Regions from separate parts of the Bacillus spongiae genome, predicted to be linked through region 2. Evidence: a T-box and tRNA genes for the amino acid it is inferred to sense, from the RefSeq annotation. Region 2 holds a T-box; the other holds one or more tRNA genes.
What was found. A T-box is a leader RNA that pairs with one kind of tRNA and senses whether it is charged. The one in region 2 lies ahead of leuS (leucine--tRNA ligase), so its partner is inferred to be a tRNA-Leu.
Positions count from the first base shown of each region.

Region 1: it has a tRNA-Leu gene. The T-box ahead of leuS (leucine--tRNA ligase) is inferred to sense a tRNA for this amino acid. The anticodon was not compared.

Region 1 is NZ_JBBAXC010000003.1:6,548-17,324, forward strand. It holds partial or broken gene WAK64_RS04255 (recombinase family protein) at 1-199, shown strand, start outside; gene WAK64_RS04260 (hypothetical protein) at 314-457, shown strand; gene WAK64_RS04265 (hypothetical protein) at 595-867, shown strand; gene WAK64_RS04270 (hypothetical protein) at 929-1,111, opposite strand; tRNA gene WAK64_RS04275 (tRNA-Leu) at 1,467-1,548, shown strand; tRNA gene WAK64_RS04280 (tRNA-Gly) at 1,563-1,636, shown strand; tRNA gene WAK64_RS04285 (tRNA-Gly) at 1,741-1,814, shown strand; gene WAK64_RS04290 (B3/B4 domain-containing protein) at 2,081-2,767, opposite strand; gene queG (tRNA epoxyqueuosine(34) reductase QueG) at 2,879-4,015, shown strand; gene WAK64_RS04300 (LysE family translocator) at 4,141-4,764, shown strand; gene WAK64_RS04305 (amidase domain-containing protein) at 4,993-5,862, shown strand; gene WAK64_RS04310 (hypothetical protein) at 6,131-6,766, shown strand; gene WAK64_RS04315 (nucleotidyltransferase domain-containing protein) at 6,968-7,741, shown strand; gene WAK64_RS04320 (flavodoxin family protein) at 7,928-8,479, opposite strand; gene WAK64_RS04325 (class I SAM-dependent methyltransferase) at 8,875-9,501, shown strand; gene WAK64_RS04330 (histidine--tRNA ligase) at 9,826-10,777, shown strand, end outside.
Region 2 is NZ_JBBAXC010000016.1:44,884-55,660, reverse strand. It holds gene WAK64_RS17315 (BaiN/RdsA family NAD(P)/FAD-dependent oxidoreductase) at 1-777, shown strand, start outside; gene WAK64_RS17310 (sporulation protein Cse60) at 804-986, opposite strand; gene WAK64_RS17305 (H-type small acid-soluble spore protein) at 1,124-1,303, shown strand; gene WAK64_RS17300 (rhodanese-like domain-containing protein) at 1,706-2,020, opposite strand; gene WAK64_RS17295 (GNAT family N-acetyltransferase) at 2,101-2,886, opposite strand; gene leuS (leucine--tRNA ligase) at 2,958-5,366, opposite strand; T-box leader at 5,505-5,724, opposite strand; gene WAK64_RS17285 (MDR family MFS transporter) at 5,828-7,018, opposite strand; gene WAK64_RS17280 (glycogen biosynthesis protein GlgD) at 7,342-7,515, opposite strand; gene WAK64_RS17275 (YtzC family protein) at 7,534-7,803, opposite strand; gene mnmL (tRNA modification radical SAM protein MnmL/YtqA) at 8,000-8,965, shown strand; gene mnmM (tRNA 5-(aminomethyl)-2-thiouridylate-methyltransferase MnmM) at 8,962-9,534, shown strand; gene WAK64_RS17260 (ArsR/SmtB family transcription factor) at 9,790-10,092, shown strand; gene WAK64_RS17255 (SDR family NAD(P)-dependent oxidoreductase) at 10,149-10,777, shown strand, end outside.

The sequences.
Region 1 (10,777 bases), on a different contig from region 2:
CTTATAGTGGAGCACACAGGAAGAGAAGGCGATTGCAAAACAACGCGACGATTTTCGTGAAGGAAAAAAGTATTCGAAGAAACAGATAAAACATGCGTTAGGGTTGCATGATGCACATTCGTATAAACAAGTGGAAGAAATGACTGGAATCAGCAAATCGACGTTAATTCGAGCGAAACGAAAGAAGTTGACGGAGTAAAGTTCTCGCCCCTCAAGCCACTCCGCCGCGCCCAGGCGGTCTGACGCCGACAACTAGCGCGCAATTTTTCGAACTCAGGGCGTAAATGTGCTATTGAGTTAAGGAGTGATTATAGTGGATAAAGACCAAGAATTCATAAAAATATTGGAAAAATGTAAAGAAACAATCAACAAATATGCCCCAGACCACCTAGATGAAAAACCACGATTTATAGCTATGACAAGAGACATTGATGACCTTTATATGTCGCTAAACTAGGAAAGGTATATACTCATTTTTTCTACATTCAAATTGTAAAAATGGTTGATCGAAACGATCCGGAAGAGTTGATTGATGATGTAATGAAAGTCAATAAATTTTATGTTAAACATTATAGAGAGCATAGGGGAATTGTAGTGGATAGAGATAAGGAATTTTTGAAGCTATTAACAAAGTGTAAAGAAACCCTACAAAAATATATGCCTGATCACCCTGATCAAAAGCGGAGATATGAGTTAATGATAAAGAGCATCAAGGGTCTATCGTATACTGCCAAGCAAGGAAAAGTTTATACGAAACTACGATTTGTTCAAGTTACCTATATGATTAATAGGAACGACCCTGAGGAATTAATTGATGCGGTAGTAAATTTAGATAAATTCTACGCTGATAATTATCGAAAAATATAACCGTCATATGGCGGTCTTTTTTTCCTTCGTCAAGCACACTTAAAATCCGAGCATAAAATTTTCACTTTGACCCCTGAGCGTATTGAATCGCTGCTTTATATGCTAACAGTGGGTCGGTGAATTCTGCTGCAACGGTACAGCCATCGCATGAACCTAACGGCTTGTATTTATCGCCTTGTTTTATTACGTCTGCAATCACTTTATATTTGTCGGGTACATAGAGAAATGATACTTTTTCGTTCACAGTACGACCTTCTAATGAACATGTTTTTTTCCGACGGTTAATTATTTCAATTATAATACATCGATAGATTTATTGGCTATTTTACTAGTCTAAAGATACGATGACTTACCTTCGGGAATTTTAGCGAGTTGAATGAAAAGTGAAAAGCTCCAGGTAGTAATCTGCTTTTTCGATACGGAAAACGGCACAAATAGTGCGCTGTTGATTTCGCTTATTTTACGGTCGGAAATTTTTTTTTACGAAAAGTATTGACGGGATATTGTTACGGTGATATATTATTTAGTGTTCGCACTATTCAGGTGCGTCACTATACAAATCGTACGCGGTGCATGAGCCTCCGAAGTACTGATATTATGCCGGTGTGGCGGAATTGGCAGACGCGCACGACTCAAAATCGTGTTCCTTCTGGAGTGTCGGTTCGACCCCGACCACCGGTACTTTAATAAAATTTGCGGGTGTAGTTTAGTGGTAAAACCTCAGCCTTCCAAGCTGATGATGTGAGTTCGATTCTCATCACCCGCTCCATAAAATTATAGAGTGTGTCTTCAAATGTCACGATACTATTAATTTTTTTCCTAACGTTTTTACTTGTTAATGCATGAATTTTATGTTACGATAGTTATATTCATGCGGGTGTAGTTTAGTGGTAAAACCTCAGCCTTCCAAGCTGATGATGAGGGTTCGATTCCCTTCACCCGCTCCATACATATTAATTTAACGTATTATTTTTCGCTCTTGCTGAAATGATGCGTTTTTTTGTATGGTCTTTTCCTGGTCGCGATATTATGCCTATTTTCATCAATCGTGATTGCTACAAACTTTATCTTAATTACAATTAATATAAATCTGGTCTTCGTTGTCGGATTTTTTATAGTCTATCTCCTTTGGTTAGAAAGGATAGATGAGAGGTAAGATTGGATCCTCGATGTTTTCATCTGAAATATTTGAGAGCCCAAAAAAAGATGCGAGCTATTCGCATCCTTCACATGATAGAAGATAAGAGTGGGAATTACCGCCATGGATATTTGTAAACATCTTCTCAAGAGAATGTGTAAGCTGTTTTCCTCTATCGTTGGAGATGGATGGAGGGAGGTAAACAATTTGAAGTGCATGTGTAGTATCCGTGTTGACTGCTGTTCGTTCTGAATCAACAAATGGACTACCGAAAGCACCTAGTTTATCTTTTGTAATGATCATGTTTTCTAATGAATTTTCACGGCGGTTTAGTCCTATAAAGGTATCATTCTTCGTACCGATTTCGATGGTTACAGAGTGATTAATCTTTTCCAAGTCATAAAGACCGATGGGTGTCTCATATTGCAGTGAAAAAAAATTGTTTAAATCCACAGCAGAATGTACAGTATTTAAATAATTTTGTTTGTAAATTCGTCTATACATTGCCTCTACAGACGGACGATAACGGCTTGGGTTGGTCCCAATTGTTTTAAACAGATTTCTCCACTCAGATATGCCTGACCTTTGTTCAAGTGGTTTCGTATCAACGTCAAAGTATATAGATTCTTGAAATAATTGTAAGCGTCCCTTTAGCATCATAGGTGACTCACTTACGGTTATGTTATGATACTCAATAATTCCGAACTTTAGAGGGGCTTTCATGCATAGGGTTTGATTTAAAGTAATTTCCAATGTTTCCACCTGCCATTTCTAATAAGGGTAGTTTATCATAGTGAAAGAAAAAATTTAAATGAATAGATTTGTTGTGGGTAATTCAAGAGTATTACATCTTAGTGAAAGGAGGTTGCATCGATGAATTATCAGCTTTTAAAAGAAGAGATTATTGAGTTTTGCAAACATAATGGGATCGATAAAATTGGCTTTACAACCGCCGATCCATTTACAGAAATGAAAAATCGTTTAATTCGCCAGGAAGAGTTGGGTTATCAATCTGGCTTTGAAGAAAAAGATATTGAAAAGAGAGTAAATCCATCCTTAATATTTGAAGAGCCTAAATCTATTATTAGCATTGCCTTAACTTACCCTTCTAAAATGAAAAATGCGCCTCAGAGTAAAAAAGGTGAGAGACGAGGAATCTTTTGCCGAGCGTCTTGGGGGAAGGACTATCATGATGTTTTAAAGGACAGATTAGCAAAGTTAGAAACGTTTATCTCTTCGAAGGTTCCTAATGCAAGGATGCGTTCAATGGTAGATACAGGTGAACTAGTTGATAGAGCGGTAGCAGAAAGAGCAGGAATCGGCTGGAGTGGGAAAAATTGCTCAATCATCACGCCGGAATTTGGTTCATACGTATATTTAGGTGACATGATAACGAATTTACCCTTTGAACCTGATGCGCCAATCGAAGACGGCTGTGGTACGTGTAATAAATGTGTCGATGTATGTCCTACAGGTGCTTTAATTCAAGGAGGTCAATTAGATTCAAAGCGCTGTATTGCATTTTTAACTCAGACAAAAGATTTTTTGCCTGAAGAGTATCGAAGTAAAATTGGTAATCGTCTGTACGGCTGTGACACTTGTCAAACAGTATGTCCAGTGAATAAAGGAAAGGACTTTCATTTTCATCCTGAAATGGAGCCGGACCCTGAAATAGCAAAACCATTATTAAAACCACTTCTGACGATTTCAAATAAGGAATTTAAAGAAAAATATGGGCCAGTATCGGGTTCTTGGAGAGGAAAGAAGCCAATACAACGGAACGCTATTTTAGCACTTGCTCATTTTAAGGATGAAACGGCAGTTGAAGATTTAATTGGTTTATTAAACAAAGATGTGAGACCTGTTATTAGGGGGACGGCTGCCTGGGCATTAGGGAAGATTGGTGGAGAGCAAGCATTTCTTGCATTAAAGCATTCGCTTGAGAAAGAAACGGATCAAGATGTGATAGTTGAAATTAAAAAAGGGTTGGATTTTTTTAATGAAGCATAGAAATTCTTAGGCGGTACTGTAGAAACGAAAAAATTCATACGAACAAAAATGTGTTATGATAATTTGAAGGTTTTATTTTATCCTATTTAAAGAGTGTCTGAAAAACATAAGAGGGGTTGAATAGGTTGGATTTAGTTGTCGTTCTTTCATTTATTGGTGTGGCGGTATTATTAACATTAATGCCAGGACCGGATATATTATTTGTTATTGCTCAAAGCATTTCACAAAATAAAAAAGCAGGTATTGCAACAGCTCTAGGACTATGTACAGGCTTGATTGTGCATATAAGCGCTGCTACCTTAGGTATTTCAGCGATTATTTATCAGTCCTCGCTTGCATTTGCAATCGTGAAGTATGCTGGTGCTGCCTATTTATTGTATTTAGCTTGGATGTCTTTCCGTGAAAAAGAAAGTGATCAAATGATGGGGAACCAAAAAGTATTGGCCTATCGATCTCTATACAAAAAGGGAATTTTAATGAATATCTTAAACCCAAAAGTGTCGCTATTTTTCTTAGCGTTGTTTCCTCAATTTGTAGACGAGTCGGTTGGGTCTGTATCACTTCAAATACTGTTATTAGGAATCGTCTTTTTAATTCAAGCTCTGGTGATTTTTACTATTGTAAGTATCTTTTCAGAAAAGGTAGGCAATGTATTAACAAATTCTTCTTTTATTTCAAAACGAATGAATGCAATAAAAGGCAGTCTCCTTGCTATCATTGCTTTACAAATTGCCTTTTCTGAGAAATAAGCATTCTAACAAACTAAAAAATAGGGTTAAATGTCCATTCACCGTTTGTTGGCGGGACATAATAAAGAGAGTACTATTTTGAAAATTTTTTCACTCAACTCTTTACCCTTCTCATTTTATGTTTATATTTATAGAGAATTTTAAAAAAGTTAAAAGACTTAGCCATTGCTAAGTCTTTTGTTTTTTTCTCTTCTGTTACTACATAAAATGTATGGAGGAGGCGAGAGCATGAGGGATATTGTCATAAAACAGATTGAATCGCGAATAGCGGAAATGGTAAAACCAAATGGAAATTTCCGTGAAGAACGTTTAGCTAGAAAACAACAATCACTTCGCCAAAGAAATGCTGAAATTTTAAAGGTTAAAGTGAACGGGAAGGTAGACAATATAACAAATAGAGGCCAGAATACCATTATTACTTATCACCTTCACTTTCAAAACTTAATAAAACAAAAGCAGTTTATATATTTAGAAGAGGAAGTGGAAAGACGATACAGTGTTTTAGACCATAATGAGGTAGTGAAGGATGAAGAGGTCTATAAAGAAGGTCACCAAGGTGATGATGATACTAGGTTGATTGTAGAAGAAAATGATGATCAAAGAGTGACCTATCGATATGATCGCTTAAAGGCTGTTCAATATGCAGAACTTTGGTGGGATGATTATAATCCAGCCTATAAAAAGTTCGAGGTGGACTGTACGAATTTTATTTCACAATGCCTTCACGCTGGGGGAGCTCCAATGAGAGGGCATGGCAACCGAAGTAAGGGGTGGTGGATGGGAGGGAATAATTGGAGCTACAGCTGGAGCGTAGCAAATTCACTTCGCTGGTATCTCCCTTCCTCAACAGTTGGCTTACGTGCAAAAGAAGTAAATGAACCAGAAGAATTGCAGCTTGGTGATGTTATTTGTTATGACTTTGAAGGAGATGGAAGAACCAATCATAATACAATTGTGACGGCGAAGGATGTGTACGGTTCCCCGCTCGTCAATGCGCATACGTACAATAGTCGTATGCGATTTTGGAATTATGAAGACTCTACTGCATATACACCGAACATACAATATAAGTTTTTTTCGATTGTAGACGATGAATAGACCATGTTTGTGAGAAAGCTACTGAAAAAACAGTAGCTTTTTTTGTTTTTTGAAATGAATTTTACATAGCTCGAAATGATTCTTGAGTACTTGTTGTACGATCATGAAATTATGAAAGAATTAATAGTACTTGTTGCTAGAAAGGTAAGAGTACGTTTTGACTTCCTCAGTATAAATATCTTTTTAGCTTGACTTATGACTGACACATAAACATTTTATAGTAAACGTGTAAGGAAAATAGCAAGAAAAAATTTAAGGAGGAATAAACATGATTAAAAAAGTAGGTTTATTTGCTTTAGCAGGAGCTATTACATTTGGTGGAGTAAGCGCAGGAAGTGCCTATGCGAATTTTGATGGTGAGAAAGAGGGTTTTAAACAATTTCTAAACGAAGAACGTTTTGCTGAGAAATGGAGCCAACTCTCAGATGAAGAAAAAGAAACAAAGGTAAAAGCTAAAGCTGAGGAGCTAGGGATTGAAGTGGAAGGGAAATCCATCGAAGAGTTAAAGGAGCTTCTAAATGAACAGCGTCAACAAAGGCTCTTTGATCGTGCTGAAAAAGCTGGTATTGATACAGAAGGAAAAACGGTTGATGAAGTAAAGGCTTTATTAAAAGAACAAGCCCCTAAGCATAAAGGGAAGAAAATGAATAAAGAAGACTTTATAGCAAAGTGGAATGAATTCTCAGATGAAGAAAAAGAAGCGAAAATAAAAGAGCGTGCAGAAGAGTTAGGAATAGACGTTGAAGGAAAGTCTACAGAAGAAATTAGAGAGTTAGTCACAGCGGAGCGTCAGCAAAGATTATTTGACCGTGCTGAAAAAGAAGGCGTTGATACAGAAGGAAAAACAGTAGAAGAAGTTAAGGAATTACTTAAAGAAGCAATTAAAAGTAGCAAAGAAAGCTAAAGATTCTAACATGTGAAGGGGCATACCACCTATAAATTGGGTGGGTGCCTTTTTTATTGGCTTTTTTTATAGTGGAATAGTAGAGATGAAAAAAATGTTCTCTCTAGATGTAAGGAATTTTTTGTTTATTAAGAGTTCTTGAAAAAAAGCGTTGAATGGAATATAATGGCTTAATATTTAGATTTAATAGGGGGAGCGAAGATGAAACAAGACGAGGCAGTAAAAAGCATTTCACAAAGTTTAATAGACGACCCTATGGTTCAAGCCATTTTTTTAAAGGGGTCGATGGGAAGAGGAGAAAATGATGAATACTCCGATGTTGACCTCTATTGTTTAGTAGATGAAAACGATGAAAAGGAGTTTCTCGCTAACCGGTTAAGACATTTAGAAGCATACAGGAATATATTATTTTCTGATGATATTTTTATTATTGCACCACAAATAATTGTGGTATATGATAACCTACTCCATGTTGATTTTTTTACTGTTACACCAAAAAGCTTTAAGGAAAAAGATTTTTTTCAAGTAATATATGATCCGAAAGGTTTGCTAACTCCATTTCAACTCACTCAAAATTTATTATTGTCGCCAAATGAATTTGATGTTCATGTGACTGATGTAGCATGGTTTTTATTTCAATACAATAAGGCTTATAAGCGGGGAAATGCTTTATGGGCGGTGGATATGCTTCATCAAGTTATGACCCACTTGTCAAAAGTATTATTACATCGATATAAACCTGAAAGAGCTCAATTGGGATTGAAAGCTCTTGAGTCACTGTTACCTAGTACCCAACTTGATGAAGTAAGAAAAATCTTTACTTACATAACGCCCGATACACATGAACTATCCGTTCAATCGATAATATCATTATTACAAAAAGAAATAGAATGGATTGAATCCACTTTAGAAGAGGGCTCTCAAGCTGGCTCATTTATGAAAACGATGATGAACGAATTAGAGTGCATATCGTGAAGACTATATAATCAAAGCGCAATCGGACAGTAGATTATAAATGTTAAGGGTCTTTCCGTTTTAGTTAGGCAAACAATGAAGCTTTCTCCAACTGAAGCAACAAGATACGAGGGATAGAAGACAATTGGTATGAGATGTAAAAGACAGAGGACTAGTTTTTCTTACATACTTCCTCTGTCTCAATAGTTAGCTATCCAACTGCTTTTTTAAACTTTCATTTAAATACAATGCTTTTTTTAATGAAGATTCGTCCCGTAAAATATCCCCAGGTGCATTCCCCTCACCAATGATATAATCAACAAATTCCATATTGACAAAGTCAAAAATATATTTGAATTGTTGAACTAATGGTAACCCCACTATTTTAGGGTTTCCACCACCCGTTATCACAAGATAGGCTTTCTTTTTACTCATTTCAGCTTTAAAGTTAAACCTTTCATCACGAAGATACTGCGACCAGCGGTCAAAAAAGAGCTTCATTTGCCCCGACATACCGTACCAATATAATGGGGTAGAAAACACGTACACATCATGACTGAACAAGGATTGAAGGATATCCTCAAAATCATCCTCAACAATTGGGAATCCTTCTGAAGAATGTCGTTTATCTTCGAACGGTACAATATGTTGATTTAACAAATGAATTTTAGTATAAGGTATATCCTTCAGCATATGCTCAGTAAGAATCTCCGAATTTCCATTTCTTCTGGAACTTCCAAATATGGTTAAAATATTCATAAAAGTACTCCTTCTCTTCTTATAAATTTGTAGCATGATTATTTCTAAAAAAAGATGAAAATATATAGAGAACAATTAAAGAGATATTTCGCCATCAACTTTCGTTTTCCTGCATTGATTGAACTATATAGGTATTAATTTGCAATAAGAGCAAGTTTTTTCTAAATAACTGCTCTGTATTGAACGTTTTTTCTAAAGGGGATTTTAATAGAATTATTTTCTAAAAATAATAAAATATGATAATATAACAATAATATTGAAGGGTGGGATTATAGATGAAAAAAATAGTTGTCAATCGTAATGTACATGTCTTATGGGTGAAAATGAACTAATTATCGAGCAAGTTGTTTTTGGAAAGGAATGCTCGGTGTATGTTCAAAATAGGAGGAGCATTCATGTTAAGTAAACAAGGATTTGATTTATGGGCAAATAACTACGACCAGACGGTCCAGTTAAGTGAAGAAAATAATTTATACCCATTTGCTGGTTATAAGGAAATACTAAATCAGGTTTATAATGAAGCAATGAAAATAAGAAAATCGACCGTGCTAGATATTGGTTTTGGTACAGGTGTTCTAACAACCAAACTATATGACCATGACCATCAAATAGATGGAATGGACTTTTCTGACCAAATGATTTCGATAGCGAAAATGAAAATGCCAATGGCTAACTTAATGAAGTGGGACATTACAACGGGGCTTCCTGAATCCGTGAAGGAGAAGAAGTATGATTCTATTATAAGCACCTATGCATTACATCATCTTTCAGATATCGATAAAGTGGCTTTATTAAAGGACCTTCTCCAATTACTTACGGATAACGGCAAAATATTGATTGGAGATATTGCTTTTCAGACACGTGAAGACCTTGAAGCATGTAAGAAAAAAAGTCTAAATTATTGGGATGAGGGTGAGTTCTATTTTGTTTTTGAAGAAATAAGTTCAGCTCTTAGCCCCATTTGTAACTGTGAATTTCACCAAGTCTCTCATTGCGGCGGTGTTTTACTTCTCACAACGTAAGGGAGTAGGCACCTTTCTGCTCGATTATTAGGTGGATCATTCACATTATTATTATTTTATGCAGCACTTCAACTTAATGATAAAAAGGATTGAACTATTTTTATTATTATGGTAAGGTATAAAAAATTTGAGGTGAAGAAAATGCTTCGGCTTATTATGAACGAAACCTTGTCTCAATTACATCATCATATTAATTAGTCTTGCTATTGAGTTTTTTTACAATCTCAAATAGGAAGACTATTTCTCATTAAACCGTATGGAATAAGTATTTTACACTTATATCTTGTACGGTTTTTTATTTTATCAAAAATGGAGGTAGAGGAAATGAAAAAGATGGATTACCAAAATGTAAAGGGGACCGAAGATTATTTACCCCAGCAAGAAGCTCTGAGAAGGAAGATTAAAAGAACGTTAGAGGATGTGTTTATTCGGTATGGCTGCCAGCCTTTAGAAACACCAATTCTAAATTATACCGAACTCCTTGCATCAAAATATAGTGGAGGAGCGGAGATATTACAAGAGATGTATACTCTTTCAGACCGAGGGGAGCGGGACTTAAGCTTACGATATGACCTTACGATTCCGTTTGCTAAAGTTGTAGCAATGAACCCTACAGTGAAAAAGCCATTCAAAAGATATGAAATTGGGAAAGTTTTTAGAGACGGTCCTATAAAAACGGGGAGATTACGTGAATTTACCCAGTGTGATGTAGATATTGTGGGGGTAGAATCACAAATTGCTGAAGCTGAATTGATGGTAATGGCAATAGATGCATTTAATGCGCTTAATTTAGAAATCACCATTCAATATAACAACAGAAACTTATTATCCGGTATGTTAAAGATGTTTAATGTACCTAACGATAAAATTAATGACGTGATTCTAGTACTAGATAAATTAGAGAAAATAGGGGTTACGGCAGTTGGGAAAGAATTGATTAAGAAGAACATACCCACTCAATCAATTGAGGCGATTCTACAGTTTATTCGAGAAGAGAATAATAGAACTATAAACTATTTTGACACCTATTCTATGGTCAATAAAGAAATTGAAAAAGGACTAGTGGAACTTAGGGAGTTAAGGTCCTACTTGAAGTATGTTGGCGTGGATAAAAAATGTGTATTTAATCCCTTTTTAGCAAGAGGGTTAGATATTTATACGGGATCCATTTATGAAATATTTCTTGAGAATCAATTGATCAAATCAAGCATAGGTAGTGGAGGAAGATACGATAACGCAATTGGCGGACTAATCGGAACTTCTCAATCGTTTTCTA
Region 2 (10,777 bases):
GCCGTTGGCGGAAAATCCGTGCCACATACTGGCTCTACTGGTGATGGCTATCCATGGGCAGAAAAAGCCGGACATACTATCACAGAATTATTCCCTACAGAAGTACCACTCACATCAAAGGAAGAATTTATAAAGGATAAAACACTGCAAGGACTTGCCCTTAGAGATGTCGGGGTAAGTGTCCTTAATAAGCGCGGAAAACCTGTCGTCACACATAGAATGGACATGCTTTTTACCCATTTTGGTCTATCTGGACCGGCTATTTTACGTTGTTCACAATACGTTGTAAAGGAATTGAAAAAAAGTAAAAATGATTTCGTCTACATGTCAATTGACGCACTACCCGACCAAAATGAACACAAAATAGCCGAAAAAATCCATCGCTTACTTGGTGACGAACCGAAAAAAGCGATAAAAAATAGTTTAAAAGGACTACTTCCTGAACGATATTTATTATTTTTACTTGAGCAATGTGAAATCAACCCATCAGAGCAGGGAGGGCATATTTCACTAGAAACTAAAAGAAGGATTGCCTCATTAAGTAAACAATTTAAAATTAAGATTCACGGAACGCTCCCACTCGATAAAGCCTTTGTAACCGGCGGAGGAATTTCAGTAAAGGAAATTGAACCGAAGACAATGGCTTCCAAAAAAGTGAATGGATTATATTTATGTGGAGAAGTTCTAGATATTCATGGCTATACGGGAGGATATAACATTACCTCAGCTCTAGTGACAGGGCGATTGGCTGGATTGAATGCTGCATTTTATTGCTAATAGCAGAATTACTTATTAGCTTGCTCTTATTTTGCTTGGTAGATTACCATAGCTGAAAAACAATAAATTTGTTCCTTATCCGTCGTGGCAGCGGAAACATTATATTTAATATCAATAATATCTCGAGAAGAAAAACCTGCTAAAAAAGCATTTAATTCTTTTTGTAAATCCTGTTCGTGCTCATAATCAAATAGTCTAACCTGTAGCACTCTTACACCTCCTTGTCCTGTTTTATACCATTCTATTTTACGAGTGAGTCATTATTCTTGTTTACTAAAAAAGAATAAGAAAGAAAAAAACACACATACTAGAATGGAAATTTTTATCTGAACAAGGAGGGATTTAAATGGATTTACATAGAGCCAAACAAATCTTCTCATCATCAGCTGAAATTGAAGTGAAATTCAATGGCGCTTCCGTATGGATTGATGAACTTCACGAAGATGGAAAAATGGCAACTGTTCACCTTAGAGGCCCATTAGAAGAACGTACACAAGTTTCCATCGCTGACTTAGAAGAAGCGTAAAAGCTGACACTTAAAAAGAACCCCCCTGAATAGCCATTTCAGAGGGTTTCTTTTATGTAATTTAATCTCAAAGAATAAGATCAAATGATTTTGAAACAATTCGAAACCATCGTATTTGAAAGAAAAAATAAACACCCCACTACAACGAGTCGGGTGTTTCAAAGGAGTAGTACTAAGCTTTTTGACACGGAGAAGCTTGTACACTAACTATCATATTAAGCTAGTATCAATTTGTGAGGGCTTCTTCCCCATTTTACATAAAATTCATAAAAAATAGGAAAATAACCCTTACACAAAACGTCTACTAAGAAAGATAGAAATTAAGTGCTCCATTTATAGAATTTTGCTAATTAATAACTTTTAAACAAGCTGAGGTTATTCTTTTCAGCAATAATTATGTAATTATGCTTTGCGTTGAGTTTCCCCAGCCCATTCTAGCATTCCGCCTTCCATATTCGCCACTTTGAAGCCTTGATCCTGCATAAAATAGCAAACATTTTCACTTCGACGACCTGAACGACAAATAAAAATATATTCCTTTTCTTTCTCGAATTGGTCTAATGACTCAGGAATTGTCCCCATCGGAATGTGCTTTGCTTCCTTCACCATTCCTTCTGCCACTTCTTCATCTTCTCTAACATCTACAAGATAAAGCTCTTCACCATTTTGAATTTTTCTTTGTAGCTCTTCAGGCGTAATTGTTTTAATTTGATCCACCACTCATCACCCTTTCTTGTTCACATGCCCTTATTATAGCAAAGCCGTTAGAAGGATTAAAACTCTAGGCTTTTAAGTGCTTAATAACGATAAATCACCCATTCATCTATCTCTTCAAAACCTAATCTTTTATATATTTTACCTGCATCAGGATTATCATAAAATAAGCAAAGTTCTTTCCCTTCTGCTAGCACATCAGCTGTCAACTTACTTATACATCTCGTTGCATAACCCTGTTTCTGATAGGCTGGCAGTGTACACACTCCTACGACCATAGCAGATAGTGTATTTTCTGCCGCAGTTGAAGCAGCCGCAATCATTTTACCGTCGCGCTCGATAAAATAAGTCCTGGATACCCCTTCAACCATATTACGCCTTTTCCTTTCTACACCTTCAGTACTTTCAAATTCGGGTATTTGATCATATAAGTCTACAATCTCCTCAATATGATCCACATTAGCTTTTTTCACGCTTTCCATGTCTTGAAGAATAAGCTTATCAGCTGTATAACACTTCGCATAAAATAATTCTCTTTTCTTTATAAGCTTCCTGTTAAGAAAAGGTTGAAACATACTTGTGATTCTTTTAAGCCCTGATAGCATCGTCCAGTATTGATCTTTGTTTATAATATTTGAAAATCCCTTGACATCAAACATTTCACTTGCATAAGGAATATAGTTCTCTTCATATTTTAGCAATACGCCTCTAAGATTCTCCTCAGAATCAAAATCCCCCCACAGCATCTGAAAATCTTGTTCGTAGCCATATGCTTCAATATCCCCAATAATAAATAGGTTTTCAGCTGACTTAGGCTGAAGCAAATTCATTACTTGACGGTGATCATCCCCATTTAGCCTTCTGATCATACTCCCCCTCCTAACAAAATTATTATCTATTGATAAACAATAATGAAGCAGGATACCCTGCTTCATTATGATTAATTCGCAACAATATTAACGAGTTTTCCAGGAACAGCAATCACTTTTCGAACCGTTTTTCCTTCAATTGTTTCTTGTACTTCTGCCAATGCTTGTTTCTCAAGCTCCTCACGAGTTGCTTCACGAGAAACCAATAGTTTTGCACGAACCTTACCATTAATTTGTACAACAATCTCAACTTCATTATCTACAAGTTTTCCCTCATCGAAAGTAGGCCAAGCTTCATAAGAAATCGTCCCTTCATTTCCTAGCTTGCTCCAAAGCTCTTCTGCAATATGAGGGGTAATTGGTGCGAGAAGCTTCACGAATCCTTCCATATATTCTTTTGGAAGTACATCGGTTTTATAAGCATCATTAATAAATACCATCAATTGAGATATCCCTGTATTAAAGCGAAGACCTTCATAATCCTCTGTAACTTTCTTAACGGTTTGATGGTACACTTTATCAAGCTTACCATTGCTCGTATCCTTGATTTTACTACTTAAGCTTCCGTTTTCTTCAACCATTAGACGCCAAACGCGGTCAATAAAACGACGAGCACCATCAAGACCTGTAGCAGACCAGGCAATTGAGGCATCTAGTGGTCCCATAAACATCTCATAAAGTCGAAGTGTATCAGCACCATGACTCTCTACAATTTCATCTGGGTTGACAACATTTCCTTTTGACTTACTCATTTTTTCATTATTTTCCCCTAAGATCATTCCTTGATTAAATAGCTTTTGGAATGGCTCTTTTGTAGGAACAACTCCAATATCATAGAGGAATTTATGCCAGAAACGAGCATAGAGCAAATGAAGAACAGCATGCTCAGCTCCCCCAATATACATATCCACAGGAAGCCATTTTTTCAGCTTTTCAGGGTCAGCTAGTTGTTCTGCATTATCCGGATCGATATAACGTAGATAATACCAGCAGCTACCCGCCCACTGAGGCATTGTATTTGTTTCACGACGACCTTTTTTCCCTGTTTCAGGATCGACAACATTTACCCATTCATCAATATTTGCAAGTGGTGATTCTCCTGTACCAGATGGCTTGATTTCCGTTGTTTTTGGAAGTACTAGTGGAAGATCTTCTTCTTTTACAACCGTACTTGTTCCATCCTCCCAGTGAATAACTGGAATCGGTTCACCCCAATAACGTTGACGACTAAATAGCCAATCACGAAGGCGGTAAGTCGTTTTCTTAGAACCGATTTCGTTTTCTTCAAGCCATACAAGTGCTTTTTTAATTGCCTCTTCTTTATCTAGACCATTCAGGAAATCAGAATTGATGTGCTTACCTTCACCCGTATATGCTTCTTTTGTAATGTCCCCACCTACTACTACTTCTTTAATTGGTAGATCAAATTTTTGAGCGAATTCAAAATCACGCTCATCATGGGCAGGTACGGCCATAATAGCACCAGAACCGTAACTCATAAGCACATAATCGGCAATCCAAATCGGCATTTTTTCCCCATTTGCTGGGTTAATCGTATAGGCACCTGTAAAAACACCTGTTTTGTCTTTCGCAAGATCTGTGCGTTCAAGGTCACTTTTTGATTTAATAGAATCAATATAAGTCTCAACCTCTACTTTTTGGTCGGAAGTTGTAATCTTTTCTACTAAAGGATGTTCAGGTGCTAGCACCGCGTATGTGGCTCCAAATATGGTATCAGGACGAGTCGTAAACACAGCCAATGTTTCGTTATGTCCATCAACCTTAAAGATGACTTCTCCACCCTCTGAACGTCCAATCCAGTTCCTCTGCATATCCTTAATGCTTTCTGGCCAATCCAACTCTTCAAGGTCTTCAAGTAAACGATCAGCATAGGCAGTAATTTTTAGCATCCATTGGCGCATAGGTCGACGCTCAACAGGATGCCCCCCGCGCTCACTTTTTCCATCAATGACTTCTTCATTCGCCAATACAGTTCCAAGCGCTGGACACCAGTTCACCGGAATTTCATCCACATATGCCAATCCTTTTTCATAAAGTTTGGTGAAAATCCATTGTGTCCATTTATAATAATTTTTGTCCGTCGTGTTCACTTCACGGTCCCAATCATAAGAAAAACCTAATGACTTTATCTGCCTACGAAAATTATCAATATTCACTTTTGTAAATTCGGCTGGATCATTTCCTGTATCAAGCGCATATTGTTCGGCAGGAAGACCAAATGCATCCCACCCCATTGGATGAAGAACATTATAGCCTTGCATACGCTTCATTCTTGAGAGAATATCCGTTGCAGTAAAGCCTTCTGGATGCCCTACATGTAGTCCAGCACCTGATGGATACGGGAACATGTCTAATGCATAAAATTTAGGCTTGTCAGCATCCTCACTTGTTTTATACGTGTTTTGTTCTTCCCAGTAGTGTTGCCACTTTTTTTCAATTTCACCATGTTTATAACTCATAGGTGACTCCTCCTTTTTTAAGTAAAAATAGCATCGAAGTTGAGTGTATGAACCAACTGCCCTAATACGACTGATAAGGCAACGAGAAATGTTATTTTGTTTTTAAATAAAACAAAAACCTCTCGCCCCATGTATCAAACATGGGACGAGAGGTTAACTTATACTCCCGCGGTACCACCCAAATTAGTGCAATAGATGCACTCGGCTCACAGTCCTTAACGCGGACAAACGGTAAACACTACTCATTTCATGTTTACAACTCCAAGGCGAGTTCATGACCCTTTCGGTTGACTTGCACCACCCGTCAACTCTCTAATAACGAAAGTCATTCATTACTACTCCTTTTCAATGCATTAAATATGATTTGTTTTTTATTGTATGCAATATTCAGTTGAGTTGCAAGTACCATTGGACCATTTGTAGATTTTTTTATTTTATCCACAATTTATAAAGAGTAAACATTATAGAAACTCCGATACCGTTACGTTTTCATTACGCTTTAACAGACGGTCATGGAAAACGGTCAGAAAAATTCCAATAATCAACAATCCGATTAATACATAAAATAAAATCGACATTCCATAAAGATCAACTAATATACCACCAAACAGAGGACCAATCATTCTCCCACCTGTCGCTGTTGAATTAACAATCCCTTGATAAAAACCTTCTCTTCCTTTTGGAGCTAATTGATTAGCAATTGTCGGTATAGCTGGCCATACGAGCATTTCACCAATTGTGATAATCACCATGGCTGCTACAAACCCTTTAAAGGCACCGGCATTTCCTGCAACAGCAAATGATACCATAAAGATGGATATACCTAAGATGATTTGTCCTTTTAAATTTTGATCAAATCGCTTTATAAGCGGACGAAGAAAAGGTTGTCCAAACACAATCATCAAACCGTTAATCGTCCACAAAATGCTATACTGCTTTAATGATATGTTAATTTCTTGTGTATAAGTGGCAATGGTTGACTGCCATTGTACATATCCAACCCAGCATAATAAGTAGGCTCCACATAGTATTAACAGTGCAGTGAACTTATTTTTATTAATAATTTTCTTATTTTCTTTTAACACATTCGTTTGTTGTACAGACTGATGAGCAATATTTCGATATCCAAAAAATGCAATAACGAAAAATACTAGATACATAGACAAGTTTGCTAAAAAGATATAATCAAAGGAATAGTCAGCAACCACTCCACCTAGTGCTGCTCCGATTGCTACTCCTGCATTTTGTGCTACATAAATAGCATTAAATGCCCTCCTACCTCCTTCTTTCCAAACAGATCCGGCCAACGCATAAATTGATGGAAAGACTATACCAGACCCAAAACCGATAAACAGAAGAAAAAATACATAGTACGGCCATTCATGCCAAAAATTTAGACCTGTTAAAGAAACTAACGTAATGGCTATCCCAGTCATGATCGAACGATACCCACCAAGTTTATCAAAAAGAATTCCACCGATCAGATTTCCAACGACACTAGCACCGGCATTCAGCATTAAAACAATCCCCGCAACGGTAAGAGACTTACCGAGATGCCCATTTATATAAATTGCATTTAACGGCCATAAAAAAGAGGATCCTGTAACGTTCACGACCATTCCGAGCACAAGCAACCACAACGCCCTTGGCATAAAAGCACCGTCCCTTCTAAAATATATTTCGATAATAGAAGTATTTTAATAGTTTTTAATACTATATGCAACACCGAAATGCGCAGTCGGGTCGCTCAGCAGCGACAGGCATTTGACGAAGCACGCAGGAAATCCTGATTTCCTGCGTGGGGTGGTAGTTGACCCCGAGCCCCAAGTCGACGAAGCTAGACATCATTAAGGAACGAAACCTAAGTACAGACGTCCAACCGTCACTACTCTCAAAAACGACAAGAGTTGTGAAGCACACTGAAAAATACGGATCAAAATTTAAATATAAAAAAGCAGGATTTCCCTGCTCATCGTTAATCCGGTATTTCTGTATGTTGTTTTGATGTTATTGGTTGACTTTGTTTTTCGTATTTTTTCTTTGCTGCTTTTACAGGATTATACTCCTTACCAAATTCAGTATCTAGACTCCGTTCGGCGGATCGTGTTTTTTGTTCTGGATTATTTTGCTTTGAACGTGATTTTACCAAATTTAACCTCTCCTTAATTTAATGATCATGGTCTAATAAAATCATTTCATTTTGTAATTGTTGCACTTGAAGGCGCATACGATGCAATTGCTCACGTTGCTGATGACTGGCGCTATCGGTCATTTTTAACAATTCATTAGCTGCATTTTCTAACCCTTGAAGAGCATTGGAGTAATCTTCATCGTGGTAATGCGCTTGTTTTGTTCCAGCTGTATATTGCTGCTGTGCAATTTGAATGGCATTCTCACATTGCTGTAAACAAGCCTCAACTGATTCTCTCGTAGCCATATTCACCCTCCCTTTCATCATTAATAATTGTGAAGGTAATCACTGGGATGTTTCGAACTTAGTTTTTCCGAGTTATTTTCCTTCATAAGTGGTAAAAGTCGCCTATTCCTCCATCTTAATTGGCCCCATTTCTCTATTCATGATAAAATTTCTTGTATGTATAAATGAATGACAATGATTATAGGAGGTGTCTGAAATGTCTCAGACAAACCCATTTCTATATGCATCAGACAACAAACGGTATCATACTTGGAATTATCATCTTCGCAACGAATTTGGACATAAAGTTTTTAAAATTGCATTAGATGGTGGATTTGATTGCCCGAATCGTGATGGTACGGTCGCACACGGTGGCTGTACGTTTTGTTCTGCTGCCGGGTCTGGTGATTTTGCTGGAAACCGTATTGATTCTCTCGAAGTTCAATTTAATGAAATTAAAAATAAAATGCACAAAAAGTGGAACAATGGAAAATATTTGGCGTATTTTCAAGCCTATACGAATACTCATGCCCCTGTCGATGTCCTCCGACAAAAATTCGAGACCGTGTTAAAACAAGAGGGCGTCGTTGGATTATCCATTGCCACCCGTCCCGATTGTTTACCAGATGATGTTGTAGAGTATTTAGCTGAGTTAAATGAACGAACTTATTTATGGGTCGAATTAGGACTTCAAACTGTACATGAACGAACTGCACTATTAATTAATCGTGCGCATGATTATAGTACTTATGTTGACGGTGTTCGTAAACTCAGAAAACATAACATTCGAATTTGTTCTCATATTATTAACGGACTTCCATTAGAAAGTCACGACATGATGATGGAAACAGCTAACACGGTTGCAAACCTTGATGTCCAAGGAATTAAAATTCACTTGCTTCACCTTCTAAAAGGAACACCAATGGTAAAGCAATACGAAAAAGGGATGCTAGATTTTCTATCATTTGAAGATTACATTCATTTAGTTTGTGACCAATTAGAAATTCTTCCACCTGAAATGATTGTCCACCGTATTACTGGAGATGGTCCAATCGATTTAATGATTGGTCCAATGTGGAGTGTCAATAAATGGCAAGTTCTGAACGCGATAGATGCGGAACTTAAGAAACGAAATAGCTGGCAAGGAAAATATTATGTTTCAGCAGAGGAGATAGTAAAATGAAACTTGACCGTATACTACCTTTTGGGCATCAACTATTAGAAAGGGCCGCTGGAAAAGGGGATATAGTCATCGATGCAACGATGGGGAATGGACATGATAGTGTTATGCTTGCAAAACTAGTGGGTGAGACTGGACATGTTTATAGCTTTGACATTCAAGAACAAGCATTACGCAATACTACCATTCGTTTAGAAAATGAAAACCTTGAAAAGCAAGTAACCCTTCACCCAATCGGACACGAGCATATTAAGTCATCTCTCCCAGCAGAAATACATGGAAAAGTAAGAGCAGCTATTTTTAACTTAGGCTATCTCCCAGGTGGAGACAAAAGTATCGTGACCAAAGGCAATACGACGATTAAAGCATTAGAAGACTTACTAGAGCTGTTAGCCCCTGAAGGAATAATTGTTCTGGTCATTTATCACGGTCATGACGAAGGAAAAATTGAGCGTGATGAAGTAATTACTTTTGTTAGTCAGCTAGATCAACAAAAAGCACATGTTCTTCAATATCAATTTATTAACGGACAGAACCACCCACCATTTATTATTGCGATTGAAAAAAAATAACTTACTCTTCTTCTACTGACATTATTGACATTGTTATATGAGCACAATCATCTAAAATAAAGAAGCAGGTTTCTTTTATACAGAAATGTGCTTCTTTATTTGTTCCTAATCTATTTCACTAATAATTGCAAAAAAGGTTTTTAACCCATTCTATGCTTTCTAAATAGTTGACAATTTGTAAAGAGGTGTTTATTATTAGTTTAAACTTTTAAACTAATAAACGTTATAAAAATATTTTAATAAAGGAGGATTTGAGTGTCAGAGGAAGCCTTAATTGTATTTCGTCAATGTAGGTCTTTATTACAAATCTTTAGTGACCCTGCAAGACAAGATATTATTTTATTACTCGCTCAACATGAACGATTATCCGTAAATGAGATAACCAGTCACTTGAGCTTGTCCAGACCAGCAATTTCTCATCATTTAAAAATGTTAAGAGACAATCGCTTAGTGAACATAGAGCAAAAAGGAACACAAAGATTCTATACCCTATCGCTAACTGAATCGATTCATCAATTGAAAAATTTACTAAATATTGTAGAAAAAGAGTGTACTTAATAATATTTCATTAAATGCTGAATTAAAAATATATTGAAAGTTGAAAGGGGAAAATTATGAAACAAACAGCGTTAATTACAGGAGCTTCTTCAGGTATAGGAAAAGAATTTTCTTATCAATTAGCAGAAAAAGGGATGGATGTAGTATTAGTAGCAAGAACAAAAACTGCACTTGATAAATTAGCTGAAGATATTACGAAAAAATACAAAGTGAAAGCAACGGTAATAACAGCTGATTTAAGCGTAGAGTATGCTGCAAAAGATATCAGTGAAACAATTAAAGAAAAAGGACTAGTTATTGATTATTTAGTAAACAATGCTGGTTTTGCAACATCAGGTGAATTTTTGAATAATGAAAAAGAAATCGATCATAAGCAAGTAACAGTGAATGTCCAGTCAATTGTTGATCTTACTCATGAATTTCTTCCATCAATGGTTAAAAGAGGGGCAGGAACAATTATCAATGTTGCTTCTCTAGTTGCTTTTCAACCTGTTCCATATATGGCGGTATATTCTGCTACGAAAGCATTTGTATTATCCTTTACTGAATCTTTAGCAGAAGAGTATCGATCGAAAGGAATTACCTTCTTTGCCATTTGTCCGGGAGCGACCAATACAAATTTCTTTGAAGCAGCTGGAGATAAGACTCCAAGTGTGACTAGAACACCAAAACAAGTTGTTCAAAC